One region of the Oceanobacillus caeni genome, then DNA from elsewhere that is predicted to be linked to it. Evidence: a T-box and tRNA genes for the amino acid it is inferred to sense, from the RefSeq annotation. Region 1 holds a T-box; the other holds one or more tRNA genes.
The links. The T-box of region 1 lies ahead of thrS (threonine--tRNA ligase). A T-box ahead of a tRNA ligase gene usually reads a tRNA of that ligase, here a tRNA-Thr.

Region 1 (7,884 bases):
TTCTAATCCAAGTGATAAAATAAAATGAAGACCATCTACGTATTCTTCCAAAATAATATCATTATTATTTCGTGATTTGTTGCTCCAAAACTTAAAACATCTCGTTTCATTAGCAAGCTCACCAAGTTCAACTAGTAAAGCTAAGTATTTTTCTTGGAATAAATCTTGATTTTTTAATTGGTGATTTGATTCAATATGGTTGTCTAAACTTTGTTGCATGGAATATAATTCTTCCCAATTCATAAATGTATATCCTCACTCTCTCTTTTTTATTGTCGGGAAATTATAAAATTTGTATGGCTATGTATAACTTAGATACAGAAATAGCCACGTCCGGCTCCAGCGCCCAGTGACTAGTAGACTTCCTTCACCTCCGTTCGATAAGTCAACATCGGCTCGCTCACGCTCACCGTGTTTCCTTTATCTCCTACTGCTCAGTCCAGTCTATACGTCAATAAACGGGCGCTTGCGCCTTTGTTCTGATTGTACCATGATTTTTTAGTATTCGTGAAACTATTGTATCAAGTAATACGTATGGAGATTAACGAATTAAATAGGGAGTCGATCATAATGATAGTTATTTTATTTCGTATACTTATCCTTATCGCGATAGCTTTTCTTATTTATACATGGATCGAGTACACTAGAAACCCAGAAAGACAATTAAAAATTGCAAAACAATCTAACCATTTTTATATGGTAGATGAAGCGAATAATAGCAAGAAAAACTTGAAGCTTGTGTATAAAAGATGTGTCTTTGAAGGCGAAAAATATATAGGCGTGGTGGATGATTCATTTGAAGTGGTGGATATTGATATTAGTATTCGTGACCCATTTGATTTGAAAGGGTTTACTCGCGAGGATTTATATTTCTTAGAAAATGAAATACTTATTAGATACCCACATGCAAAAATCAAATGGAAACATCCTATAAATGAAATACTTATTACGAAAATGGAGTAGTATTAGACCTTCCACAAAAACATTTTAAGCCGAAAAAACCAATTAACTTGGATTTTTCGGCTTTTATTTGTTAAGTACTCATCTGGAAAAAGTCTCGCCACTTTATAATAATTTCTTTACTTCTAACCAAATAAATGAAAGGTAGTAAACCAATTAAAAATATGAAAATATGAAATGGGGATAAATTCGCAATCCATCCGCCTAAACATGTATAAACGATGGCTAACGGAATGTTAGATAATAAAGATGATTTCGTGTACTGCTTCATCCCAGAAGATATTTCCATAATGCATAAAGACAATAGATGAAAATGAATAAAAGGGACAAGTCTAAGTATGGCGATTTGGGATGTATTTAATGTAGTGCTACTCCCTAGTAGTTTTTGTTTCAATCGGATTAGTTTATCTAATTTTTTGGGCATCCGATTAACTAATCCATAAAATATAACGCTAGATAAGGTTATTCCTACAACCGAATAAATAGTGCCTGCTATCGGCCCGTATAAAATTCCTCCTGTGACACATACAAATACTACCGGGAGAAAGAATAATGGCCTTATTAAATGAAAACAAATAAATAATAACGGTGAAAGTAATCCTCCCATTTCGATAAACGCCATTACATAGTTCCCAATGTACTCCATAACTTTCCTCCTTTTGCCAGTTTCTAGCTGTTCTCCCTGAGAAAAGTACCCTGCACTTCAGATTTCTACCTTCTATTCATTTATATGACCTTAAATGCTATTTATGATAAGGTTCAACTAGCAAGACCTGACAAATAGAAAAACAAAAAGAAGTTTAAAATGATGAAGATTGGCATTCCAATTGTAAAAGATTTATGTTTCGTTTTATGACGGTATCGTTGCATCCCAATATAGGTTCCTGGTGCTCCACCTAACAAAGCGATGATCCAAAAAGTTCTTTCTGGTATTCGGTATTTTTGTTTCACTGCTTTTTGTTTATCTACTCCCATTAAAATAAACCCAACAATGTTTACCCCTAAAATATAATAGATGATGGAATTCACTTTTTTCCTCCTAGTTTGCAATAAAAAACCGAACCCATGTCTAAATGGATTCGGCTTATTTCAAATTATTTTAAAGCACCTTTTGCTTGTTCTACTAACTGAGCAAATGCTTTTTCATCGTTAACTGCTAAATCGGATAACATTTTACGGTTAATGTCAATTCCAGCTACTTTAAGTCCGTGCATTAATTTGCTGTAAGAGATACCGTTTAGACGAGCAGCTGCATTAATACGTGCAATCCATAATTTACGGAAGTCACGTTTTCTTTGTCTACGGTCACGATAAGCATATTGACCAGATTTAATTACTTGTTGTTTTGCAGTTTTAAATAGAGTTCTCTTTGAACCATAATAACCTTTAGCTAATTTTAATACGCGTTTACGACGTTGGCGCGTTACTGTTCCACCTTTTACACGTGGCATATTAATTCCCTCCTAATACATTTCCGAATCTATATTTATCATTAATAGTCTAATTATTTAGGTAACATTGTTTTGATACGTTTGTAGTCCCCAGTAGATACAACAGCACTTTTACGTAGTTTACGTTTTTGCTTTTGAGATTTGTTAGCAAATAAGTGACTAGTGTATGCATGAGATCTTTTTAATTTTCCAGAACCAGTTCTTGTAAAACGTTTTTGAGTCCCTTTATGAGTTTTCATTTTAGGCATAATTTATTTCCTCCTCGTAATGTTGCATCTATTACTTCTTTTCACTAATCGGAGCGAGCATCATAAACATATTACGACCTTCCATTTTCGGTTTGGATTCAATTGTCGCAACATCTTTAAGTTCTTCAGCTAGACGAGTTAAAACCTCTTGTCCTAGCTCTTTGTGTGTGATTGCACGTCCTCGGAAACGAACGGATGCTTTTAATTTATCTCCCTTTTCAAGGAATTTTTTTGCGTTCTTAACCTTCGTTTCGAAGTCATGATCGCCAATACCTGGTGTAAACCGTACTTCTTTTATATTAATAATCTTTTGTTTTTTACGAGCTTCTTTTTCCTTTTTCTGTTGCTCATAACGATATTTCCCATAGTCCATAATTCGACATACAGGCGGTTTGGCATTTGGAGCAACTAAAACTAAATCCAAGTTTCTAGTTTGCGCAATCTCCAACGCTTCTTGACGTGTTTTCACACCAAGTTGATCCCCATTTGAATCGATAAGTCGTACTTCTCTTGCACGAATCTTTTCATTGACGTTCATATCTTTGCTAATAGTCAGACACCTCCAAAGTTTTTTCGATACTGATCTATTTGACAAGTCTTCATACATGAAAAAAAGTGTCGGTAATACACCCACACATTCCAATTACACATAATAAATTTGGAACCAGTCAACTACACGAAACGTGCGTCGAACAGGTGAGAAGCGGGTGCTTCTACTTGTCTTTGAGATCATTTAATTTTCAACTTTTAAAGTATATCACACTTAAGAAACCTAGTCAAATATTTTTCTCAGTCGAATGATATTAATCATATTTTACCATATTTCACGACAAAGGCCAAGTATGTGTAAATACATACTTGGCCTACCATTGCATTTATCGCACCTAGACGAGCAGCCCGTAAAGGTCCGATAAGTACGACTAGCCATCAGTGGGGATGAAAGAAAAGCCCAACTTGATGGAAGTCTTCTTTATTTATTACGTAATTTGCGTTCTGTAATTTCCTTTTGAATAAGATTTTCAAAATCCTCATAGGAAATTGTTTCTGATTTTTGTTCTCCATAACGACGAACATTTACGGCATTATTTTCAATTTCTTTGTCACCTAAAACGAGCATGAAAGGTATTTTTTGAGTTTGTGCTTCACGAATCTTATAGCCGATTTTCTCATCTCTTTCATCCACTTCAATACGAACACCTTGTCTTCTTAATTTATCCGCAACTTCCTTCGCATAATCTAAATGAATCTGCGGAGAAACAGGGATTACTTTCACTTGTACTGGGGCAAGCCAAGTTGGGAAAGCACCCTTATATTCTTCAATTAAGAATGCAACAAAACGTTCCATAGTAGAAACGACACCGCGGTGAATAACAACAGGACGATGTTCTTTCCCGTCTTCACCAATATAAGATAAATCAAATCGCTCAGGTAATAAAACATCTAATTGAACAGTAGATAATGTTTCATCCTTACCTAAAGCAGTTTTAACTTGTACATCTAATTTTGGACCATAGAATGCTGCTTCTCCCTCTGCTTCCACATAATCCAAATTCAAGTCGTCCATTGTTTGTTTTAAAGTGGATTGTGTTTTTTCCCACATTTCATCGTCGTCAATATATTTTTCCTTATCCTCTGGATCACGATAAGAAAGACGGAAATAGTAATCTTCAATTCCAAAGTCTTTATATACATGTTGAATTAATTCTACAACACGAGTAAATTCTTCTTTTAATTGATCTGGTCTAGCGAAGATATGAGCGTCATTTAAAGTCATTGCACGAACACGTTGAAGTCCCGCTAACGCACCACTCATTTCATAACGATGCATCGTTCCAAGTTCTGCAATTCTTACTGGTAATTGACGGTAGCTCCATAGTTGATTTTTAAATACCATCATATGATGTGGACAATTCATTGGACGCAATACTAATGTTTCATTATCCATTTCCATCGGTGGGAACATATCATCATCATAATGATCCCAATGTCCACTTGTCTCATATAGCTCCTTACTCCCCAGTACAGGTGTATAAACGTGATCATATCCTAAACGTTCTTCCAAATCCACAATATAACGTTCGATTGTACGACGAATAGTTGCCCCTTTAGGAAGCCATAACGGTAGACCTTGTCCAACTTTTTGAGAGACGGTAAAAATCCCTAATTCTTTACCTAGCTTACGATGATCACGTTCCTTACGTTCTTCTAAAATATGAAGATACTCGTCCAATTGACTTTGTTTTTCAAATGCAGTTCCATAAATACGTTGAAGCTGCTTATTATTGCTATCCCCACGCCAGTAAGCTCCTGAAATACTTAAAAGTTTAAATGCTTTAATTTTACTTGTGGAAGGAACGTGAATTCCTCGACATAGATCAAAGTATTCACCTTGCTCATAAATAGTCACTTGTTCCCCTTCTGGAATATCATCAATTAATTCAAGTTTCAGTTCATCATTAATTTCGCGAAAACGTTCTTTCGCTTCTTCACGTGAAACTTCTACTCGCTTAATTTCAAGATTCTCATCGACAATACGTTTCATTTCTTTTTCGATCTTAGGAAGATCCTCTGGGGTGATTTTATATTCCATGTCTAAATCATAATAAAATCCTTCATCAATTACAGGTCCAACACCAAATTGAACGTCTTTATATAATCGTTTAATCGCTTGAGCCATTAAATGTGCTGTGGAATGGCGCATGATATCTATAGATTCATTATTTTTATAAGTTAAGATTTCTATTTTCCCACCACGATCAAGTTCGCGTCTTAAATCTACTTGTTCACCATCTAATTTAATAGCTATAGCTTGTTTCTTTAATCCTGGAGAAATGGATGCTGCAATCTCCTCACCAGTTGTTCCAATTGGAAATCCTTTTTCATTACCATCTGGAAATATTATTTTAATTTCTTCTGCCATGTTGCTTGCTCCTTTCTATCTGTAAACATATATTAAATTAAAAAACGCCCATCCCAATTGCATAACGCAAAAGGGACGAGCGTAGTATAATAGTTCGTGGTTCCACCCTAGTTCCCGCTAAAATTAGCGGCTCTACATCTTTAACGCAGATGATACGCTATTCCTTACTATAACTTCTGGAAAAGAGTTCAAAGGTGGTAATTATTCAGGCCTATAGAGGAAGCTTTCAGCCAAACGACTTCCCTCTCTAATCTATATGTATCCAAAATAATCATGTCCTTATCGTAACTTTTAACTTCAATAATGAATCTAAAGTGTATTATAGCTCTATAAAATTATAATTGCAAGTGCTATTGGTTTTTCATATTATAAAAAGGAAATTCTCGAGTAGGTTGGAATTCCGCTTTTTCTTGGAAAACATTAATGACGGTTAATGTTTTTGGTTCGGCGGGATCATCACCGTAGATTTTTACTTTCTCTGGCGCCATCGCAATTAGTGGCGATAAATTCATTTCAGTTTCATCTAATCCAAATAGGTATAAGGGTTCTTTCTGCATTAAAGTTTGTAAATCCATTTTTGAAAGGACTTCTCCATCTTCTGAATAAAAGGAAAATGAACTACCTTGTAAAATATGAATGACTGGAATTCCAGGATCCTTTTGGCTAATATATGTGCGTAAAGAGTTAATAAACGCTTGATGTTCTTCTTCTCTCTTATATTCGTCTATCGCTAGTCCTACATAATCAATCATTTCATTCCTGAATTCTTTTAGCCCAAACTTTACGATGGAATCATAATGTATAGTATCTGTATCTTTTATATGATTTAAAAATAATCCTTCCAATAAATCCTTCGGGTGATCCCTTTCAGTTCTTTCTAGGTGCAGAAAACTTTCAGCATTATTCCCTGACAATATCCAATTTGTTATTTCATGAATCCTTTTTATCTCTTCATAATCTGAAAAATAATATTTTTTCTTAATAATGTCTTTAATCATGTTTCCTAATCGATGTCCAATGAATACTTCAGCCATCAATTTCGCCATTACATTTACGAATTTGCAATCATGTATTTCTGATTCAATTTGGAGAAGAATCCCCCATTCTTCTTGATGTTTCCAATGCAATTCAATATTTTTATCACGTTGGAATAATTTTTCACAAAATATTAGTACTTCTTTTTCTGATTCAAAATATACCCCAAGCAAATACCATCACCCTCATCCACAATCAAACTGTTACATTATATGGACAAAGGTGTAAAAAAATGATTAAACCACAGAAACTAGTATTTTTCTTACTGCCAAAAAGGAAAAACTAGTACTTTTACATACTAGTTTACGTTAGTTTCTTCTATTTTCTCCATATATTGGCACTTCTTTACTTACTTGTCTTATTCGTTCGATAATTCTTCCGGCTTTGACTTTCTCTACACCATCCCTAGTAGAAGCCAAAACTCCTTCCAACTGTTCTAAACTATAATTACTTGTAAAACAAACAGGTAACTGTTCCATCATTCGGTATTGTAATACAGAACCTAAAATCTCATCCCGAAACCAAGATGACTGCATTTCTGCACCAATATCATCCAACATAAGTACATCTGCTTTTTTAAAGTATTCTATCTTTTCATTTGTTGTATCATTTTTAAAAGATGACTTAATTTCGCGGACAAACTCTGGCATATAAATAATCATAGATGAGATGTTCATTTTCTTTAACTCATTCGCTAATGCACCGAGGAAATATGTTTTACCAACCCCAAAAGGTCCATAAAAGTAAATACCCTTACGTGGCAACTTATTACTTGCTTCACGTAAAAAATTAAACATTTCCATAACCCCGTTATTTCGATTTTTATCATCATCAATGTTATTTATCGATGCTTGTAATATCTCTTTGGGCACATGGACACTTTGAACAAGTTGTTGTTGAGATTGTTCTTTTTCTATCATAATACGGCTATGACATTTTTCATAAGCAAGATGAATTTCGCCATTTTCCACTTGCAGAATAGGCGAGTACCCTTGCAACATGTTTTGACATTCATTAAAAGAGCTGCATTGATCACATTGCTTAGATTGGGTCTTATATTCATACAGCTTTACTAAACTTTTATTTAGTTCACTATTTGATATTTCTGGATGTAAAGATAAAAACTCCTTAATTTCAGGGTCGTTTAAAACTTCACTCCTTATTTTAGTGTAATTTTCCTGAAAATTTTTATTCTCTTTCATCCACTTTGATAAAGAGCTTTGAATAGGTTCCATATAAACCATCCTTGAGATCAATTATTTTTCTGCTT
Region 2 (7,884 bases), on a different contig from region 1:
TGTAAACCGGATTCATAGTAAGGATCACTATAATCAATGACTTGTTTTCTATCTTCTGTAATACTAATTCCAGCTATAGCAATATCAAATTGACCAGTTTGAAGACCCGGAATAACTCCATCAAAGTTTGTTGTTTCTAAATTGATTTCAAATCCAGCTTCTTCAGCGATAGCTTTAATTAACTCAATATCAAATCCGGTATATTCTCCATCCTCACCTTTAAATTCGAATGGAACAAAAGATGTATCACTAACAACGGTATACGTGTCTTCTAATTCACTTTCATTAGAACTAGCCTCTCCATCCGTATTAGCTGTTTCTTCCCCATTGTTTGCCTCTTCTCCTTCATTACTTGAAGTAGCATCATTCCCACCACACGCTGCAAGGAATAGAACAAACATTAGGGAAACCAATAATGTTAAAATTAATTTCCACTTACTTCCTCCCAATTAATAGACCCCCTTATTTTATCTCTTATCTCATTTATATAACCAATCCGGAAAACTAATACCAATAAATTTTAAGAATCCTATTTATACTTCTGATTTTGAAATAGCTTTAGTTATTGAGATTAAGTACTAATATTCTTTAAAAAATAATAGACCGTATATCACGGACAAAATACCACTACTTCTTGCTTCAAACGTTCGTGAGAGTCCTTGTCACGTACAAAACACCGCTGCTATTTGCTTCAAACGTCCGTGAGTGCCCTTGTCACGGACAAAACACCGCTGCTTTTTGCTTCAAACGTCCGTGAGAATGCCTATTCATAAAAAAAGCAGAAGCAAATTCTTTTACGAATTGCTCTGCTATTCTGGTTGGGTTCATTATGTAATTTTCATTACTCTATTTGTGTTTCATACTTCAAAGGAAAAGCCCGTTAAGCCAAAAACGAAGCGCCTTATCTTTCTTTTCTAATGAAGTTCCCCTTCAAAAGGATACACTCCTATACTTTTTGCTTCATCATAATAGTCTGTAATGATAGTATCTAGAATTTCTTCTACACTTTTTCCTTCCGTGTCGATTCCAAGTGTATTAGCTGCTTGCAATACTTTTGCTTCCTGTACCTCCTTTGCCAATTCTCGCAACTCTTTTCCATCTGCATGAATTTCAAGAGCATCTGCTTCTTGCTTTATTTTCTTCTCCATGATTATCTTTTTAAGTTCTTTACTTCCCTTATCTTTAGTCGGAATTCCTAATTCTTCTGCTTCCTGTTTTATATCGGCTTCATAAACCATCTTGGCGAGTGTTTTAGAATCCGTATCATCAGATTTAATTCCTAGTTCTTCCGCTTTCTTTACTATTCTCGCTTGATGAACTTTTTTCTTTATATCTTCCATACTCGTATCTTCCAGCTCTATTTCTACTTCCATTTCTTCAGCAGCATTCATTATTAAAGCTTCCTGAACCTCAGCTTTTAATGTTTCCATATCTTTATCTTCTATCTCTATTCCAAGCTCTTTCGCATGTAACTTTACCATCGAATCGGAGAGAAAATGTCCATCCCCTCTTTTTTCTTCCATTTTATGTTCTGTTCCCAAAACAGATTCAATAAAAGGATGATTGGATTCTGCAGAGGCAAACGGAACCGCCCACAAACCTAGTACCGCCAAACTGGTTAATAAAATTAAATACCTATTCAATTTACTCACCCCTAAATGTATTTTCATGAAGTAGTATGCCCTAGAAGAAAATGAAAATGTATTTATTAAGGGATAAATAAAAAAACGCTGGGATCATAAAAAAATCCAAGCGTTCCAATCATCTTTCAATCTATTAATAAGAAGTCTCTAATTCAACTGTTCTTTCAACCCATTTTATATATTCATCCATCACAGAATCAATAAATTGAATGGTACCCCCGTCCGTTAAATTACCATGTTCATCCACTTTTTGATGTATGGAGCCTACATAAACTTCATTTCCTGGTAATATTCTTGTTGAAACATTTTTAGCATTTAAGATTTCGCGAAGGTGTAGTTGAGCTTTCACGGTACCTAATGCTCCTATGGATGCCCCAACAATCATTGCTGGTTTATTCACTAAGACCGGTTCCACTCTTGAAAACCAATCGATAGCATTCTTTAAGACAGCTGGAATGGAGGCATTATATTCAGGAGTGGCAAATAAAATACCGTCACTTTCTTTTATCTTTTCCCTTAATATCTTCACAAGTTCAGGCGGATTTAATTCTTCATCCTCATTAAAGAAAGGAAGTTCGTTTATAGGAAGAATCTCGATTTCTACTTTATTCGAATATCTTTCTTGCATATACCGAACTAATTTCATGTTATAAGACTCTCTCCGAACACTTCCGACCATTGCTACTATTTTCATACATTTAATCCTCCATATGTATATTCATTCTTATATTAATTATAAATCTATTATTCCAAAGAATCCCCTCAACATCAAGTGACGTTTGTTTCACATAATGGATAATTCTTCTAGTCTTTAGGAAATTTAAAATTTAAATCTTCAAACATTTATTCAAAGACTTGAACTAATAATTAAAAAGGATTATTATTTTTAGTGTACTTTTTAAACTTTCGCTATTTGCTGGTGTAGCACAGTTGGTAGTGCACTTCACTCGTAATGAAGGGGTCGGAGGTTCGAGTCCTCTCACCAGCATTAACCTTAAACCCTGACATAGAGCGATTCTTGAGATACCTCGAGAATTGCTCTTTTACTTTTTCTAAATGCAAATGCCGACCATTTTGACTGCGAAACGATATTAACCAGACAAATAAAGTAGAAAAGCCAGGAAATTTATAGGCTAGAGTTCTCCAAACTCTAGCCCTTGATCTACCAAACCACAACTCAAAAAACCGTCTGTTTTAGAAATATCTATTGCAGCAATGACAAAATTCCCTTTTATTTCTCTTACCATGATAGATAGGTCCAAAGTGGTCATTATGATGGTGACATCTTCTACGTCTATCATCATGATGGTGACATCTTCTACATTCATCATCATGACGGTTCCATCCTCCACGTCTATCATCGTGGTGGTGACATCCTCTACGTTCATCATGATGGTCCCATTCTCTACATCTATGATGGTGATGGTGTTCCCTACAGCAAGAACTATGACGATGTCTACCTGAATCGTGATAACACATATAATCCCCTCCCTTCTCGTTATTAGCATACGTATACTTGAAAAAAAAGCTTGGACTGGTCACGTAGTTATTTACATCATTTTTAGCTTTTCAGGCTTTTATTCTTATTTTTAGGTGTAAAAGAATACAGTTACTCCTTTTTTTGTGTAATGTTTTTGCTACCGCTGTATAAACCTGTTGCTGATAAACCAAGCATCAACCCAATGATAATTCTTTGTTTTATTTCTGTATCGAGATAAAGTAATCCAAAAAGCAGCCCGACACCTACAGCGACAAAAGGGGAATATTTTACAGGTAACCCCCCTCGCTTAAATAACTCAACAACCCCTAGTATAAGTGGAATAATCGCAATGTCATAAACTTCAAACAATGTAGACCCCTCCTTTCCTAATACGTTCTTTATATAATATTCAGTTGACAATCTTTTGTATGGACAGGTTAAAAAAATAAAGAGCACTTGCAAACTGAACTGCAAGTGCTCTTTATTACTATATATAAAATCAAAATATTATTTTACTGATAATACTGGATACCCTAAATCTCGAATAACGCCTTCAATTTCTTTTGCTTTAATTTTACCTTCATCATATTGTGTTTCCACCATTTTTGAACTAAAAGATACATTGGCTGAATAAATTCCTTTTGTGGTATTAAGCGTATCCTCAATATTAGTGATACAAGATGGGCATGTTAATGGTTCTAGTTCAAAGATTGCTTTATGCAAATTAGTTTCCCCCTAAGAATTAATCAACTTGATTTTAACCCTTTTCACTGTAAAAATGTACCTTAATATTAAGATGTCATAAATTGTTCACAATTATGATAAACTCTAACATACCAACGTTTTATTAGTGCGAAAATTGTAAATTTCCAGTAAGACTTGAAATGTTTTTCTTAAAGAGAATTAAGTTGTAAAATTAGTCTAGGAAGAATAATTTATGTTGGTAAGGAAGTGGAAAATGAAACAAATTTATAGCGACATTATACAGTTTCGAGGGAGTCATTATGACTTTGGACTTATGCAAGGAAAACAATTAAAGGATTCTTTTATTGTTAAAAACCGTAAAAAGGCTTGGAAATTAAGAGAACCTAAATTTCGAATCGATCCATCAGACACGCAACGAATTCTAAATGAGTTTGCCCCTGGAATTTGGGAAGAACTCGAGGGATTACATGATGCGTTAGAGGAACCAATAGAATCTATTTTAAGAGATTATGGTGGCTATCGGGTAGAAATAGAAAAAAGTGGTTGCTCGATTTTTACAGGAAAGGATTTCATGGTCCGTAACTATGATTATCATCCTAAAACCTATGAAGGAAGATATAGCTTTTTCCAACCTTATGATGATGGTTTTGCCACGGTTGGTCCACAGCAACGAGTTACTGGGAGAATGGATGGAATGAATGAAAAGGGGCTCGCCTTAGGTTATAATTCTATCCAAAGAAAAAAACCAAAAGATGGATTTGTTTGCCACATGATTAGCAGAATGGTATTAGAAAACTGCGCAAATGTAGATGAAGCAATAGCAATGCTAAAAGAAATTCCCCATCGTCATTCTTTTAGTTACATCGTTCTTGATAAAAAAGGAGAAGCATATATCGTTGAGGCAAGTCCCAGGTCTGTGCAAATTCGTCAATCGAATATGTGTACGAATCATTTTGAACTGCAAAAATCCGAAAATAAACGCTACCTAGATGATTCCTACCGTCGATTAGAAGCTATGAAAAAACATCAAAATCAAGCAACAGATGTTTATCAAGCATTTCGAATGATGAACGATACGGATAAAGGAGTGTTCTCTAAGGAGTATAAAAATTGGGGAGGTACGATCCATACTTCAACCTACCAACCTAATGAATTGAAGGTATGGTTCGCTTTAGGTGGTGACCAAAAACCTATTATCTTTGATTTCCAAGAATGGATAGATGGAAATGATATCTCTTTAAACCAAATAACTGGGGAGATAGACACGAACCTAAGTTTTGCCCATATGGAAAAAATATAACGAGCAATTCGTGCAACTCTATTTAGGAGTTGCACTTTTTCATATCTTCTTTGCCTGTCATTCTCCATTAACTTCCTTCTTCATCAGAAGATACTCGATATGATCACTTTTAAATTTTCTTAGTTTCACAAATCCTAATTTCTTATACAATTGGATGGCTCGTTGATTAAACGTTGCAACCGTTAGTCTAATATCTTTTTCTTTCTCAAGTTTCATAATATATTTAAGAATATGGGAGAAGAAGAGATATCCATTCCCTTTTCCAGTAAGTTCTGGCTTCATCGCTATACCAACATCTATACAATCCTCACTATATATTCCTTTTTGATCACCAGATGGAATTTGCGCTGATTTTCCAATACAAAAGTATCCAACTAATTGATTCTTCTCATTAACAACCGCAAAATATCTATATGTAAGAAGCTCCATAATGGCACTTCCCGATAATACATTATTATAAAAATCATATGGCTTTTCATATTTCCAGCATAGTGCATCGACTGCATATTTCTCAGTCATCCTTTTTATAAATAAAGGCATCATCCTATCTCTCCAGTCTAAATTGAACCATTTTCTACTATTTTATCATAATGGAATCATTGACAAAAAACTGCCCAAATATTTGGACAGTAAATTTTTATTTCATCTAAACGGGCAGTAAGAACCCCATTGGTGGAAATTTTCTTTATTTTTCATTTTCACTTTCCCAACATTCCATAAAACGTAATAAAAGTTGTGATATTTCATTAAGCTTATTTATTACATTTACATCCTTTTCTTCTTTCCGCAAAGATGTAAACACACTTTCAATCAAGAAAAGCCGGGGTGCTTCCTCTAGCAATTCATCTATTAAAAAATCAACGTAATGATTATCATTTTTTATAGTAGATTGTAATTCTTGTAACTGATCAATTAACTCTTCCTTATATTCTTCGCTATTTCTATTTTGATTGGATGAATATAAATAATCCTTATGAAAAAACACCTCATCCGCAGAGTTAGAGTGGATTATCATTTTAGTTCGACGAAGGGCAAATTCTATTACATTTTCTGTCTTTTTCGTTTCCATTTTATACATTTTTATTGCATGCATGCTATGTTGAAGAATTCCTAAAAATGTAATCGAATGATCCATTATGTGTTTACTGATATTTGGACCATAAAGATCTATAAGTCTTTTGGAAACCCATTCTAATTCTAATTCATATTGTTTTTTCATTAACGATTTCAAACCCTCATCATCAGATATTGGGATGGAATTAAATAAAGCCATTAAGTTATGTTTTTTATCCATTTTAAAGCGAACATCCACTTGCTTAACGAACAATTTTTCATCATCTAACTCTCCGTAAGAAGCAAGTTCCATTCTTTCATTTATTACCTCTTCATAAACCGCACTTAGAATGGCCATTAAACATTCGTTCTTTGAATTAAAATAATTATAAAATGTGCCTTTTGCAATTTTCGCCTCATTCAATATATCTTGAATGGAAGTCATTTGAAACCCATTTTTAATAAAAAGTTTTTGAGCCGCATTGATAATTTGCTTTTCCTTATCGTTCATAGAATCCACCTTTAGAACATTAGTCTATTTTTATTTTAGAACTTAAGCATTAATATATCAATGTTTATATTTTATTGGAAATAATGATTGATATTTTTGTACTATCGGTATAGAATGTATAAAGTCAAATATAGATCTAAATGGACCCCACTTTTTTTTGGTTAAGGTGGGGACTCATTTTTTTGCACAAGAAACTATAAGGTAGACGTAGTAATAATTTAATGTGCTGGGTATAAATTAAACCTACGTGCTCGTGTTTCGTTTTTTAATAAATAGAAAGAAGGTAAAATATGTCACAAGAAAATACAATGCATCATAAACCACCCTATGGAATGATAGCCATTCTTTTTATTGGTGCGTTTGTTGCTATCTTAAATGAAACGTTGTTAAATGTTGCACTCCCTTCCATTATGACAGAGTTCAAGGTCGATGCAACTGCTGTACAGTGGTTAACAACTGGATATATGTTAATTAATGGGATACTAATTCCAGCGAGTGCGTTCTTTATTCAACGCTTTACAAATAGAGGTTTATTCCTAACAGCAATGTCTTTATTTACAATAGGTACCATCCTAGCTAGCATATCACCAACATTTGGAGTGCTCTTAGCTGCACGTATGATTCAAGCTTCAGGTTCTGCTGTCATGATGCCACTATTAATGAATGTCATGCTTGTTGCTTTCCCAGTAGAAAAACGAGGAGCAGCGATGGGAACCTTTGGACTGGTAATGATTGTCGCTCCTGCTTTAGGACCAACTTTATCAGGGTGGATTGTAGAACATTACAGCTGGAGAATGTTATTCGATATTGTTATACCAATTGCGATATTATCCTTAGTAATCGGTATATTCAAGTTAAAAAATCTGACACCCCAGCGAGCTATTAAAGTGGATATCTTTTCACTCATCTTATCCAGCTTTGGTTTTGGCGGACTTCTCTATGGGTTTAGTAAAGCAGGAAGTGATGGATGGACGAATCCATTCGTTTATGGATCGATCATTATAGGTGCTATCTCTGTTATCGGGCTTATTCTTCGTCAACTACGTATGGATGAACCAATGCTTGAATTTAGAATCTATAAATACTCCATGTTTGCCCTATCATCTGCTATTTCCATTGTCCTAGCAATTGCGATGTTCTCGGGAATGATTCTTCTTCCAATTTATGTACAGACGATTCGTGGATTTAGCCC

Region 2: it encodes a tRNA-Thr, which carries the amino acid that the T-box ahead of thrS (threonine--tRNA ligase) is inferred to sense. The anticodon was not compared.

What each region holds. Positions count from the first base shown of each region.
Region 1 covers NZ_JBHTKV010000002.1:121,874-129,757, forward strand. The annotation lists gene ACFQ18_RS03085 (dUTP diphosphatase) at 1-243, opposite strand, end outside; gene ACFQ18_RS03090 (hypothetical protein) at 571-963, shown strand; gene ACFQ18_RS03095 (TVP38/TMEM64 family protein) at 1,034-1,606, opposite strand; gene ACFQ18_RS03100 (DUF1294 domain-containing protein) at 1,720-1,989, opposite strand; gene rplT (50S ribosomal protein L20) at 2,055-2,411, opposite strand; gene rpmI (50S ribosomal protein L35) at 2,465-2,659, opposite strand; gene infC (translation initiation factor IF-3) at 2,691-3,197, opposite strand; ribosomal protein L20 leader region at 3,263-3,384, opposite strand; gene thrS (threonine--tRNA ligase) at 3,630-5,579, opposite strand; T-box leader at 5,648-5,874, opposite strand; gene ytxC (sporulation protein YtxC) at 5,930-6,787, opposite strand; gene dnaI (primosomal protein DnaI) at 6,923-7,849, opposite strand; gene ACFQ18_RS03135 (replication initiation and membrane attachment family protein) at 7,867-7,884, opposite strand, start outside.
Region 2 covers NZ_JBHTKV010000017.1:3,373-11,256, forward strand. The annotation lists gene ACFQ18_RS12250 (transporter substrate-binding domain-containing protein) at 1-449, opposite strand, end outside; gene ACFQ18_RS12255 (hypothetical protein) at 915-1,643, opposite strand; gene ACFQ18_RS12260 (NADPH-dependent FMN reductase) at 1,777-2,337, opposite strand; tRNA gene ACFQ18_RS12265 (tRNA-Thr) at 2,559-2,631, shown strand; gene ACFQ18_RS12270 (hypothetical protein) at 2,777-3,151, opposite strand; gene ACFQ18_RS12275 (hypothetical protein) at 3,253-3,492, opposite strand; gene ACFQ18_RS12280 (heavy-metal-associated domain-containing protein) at 3,631-3,846, opposite strand; gene ACFQ18_RS12285 (C45 family autoproteolytic acyltransferase/hydolase) at 4,082-5,128, shown strand; gene ACFQ18_RS12290 (GNAT family N-acetyltransferase) at 5,186-5,671, opposite strand; gene ACFQ18_RS12295 (TetR/AcrR family transcriptional regulator) at 5,814-6,692, opposite strand; gene ACFQ18_RS12300 (DHA2 family efflux MFS transporter permease subunit) at 6,983-7,884, shown strand, end outside.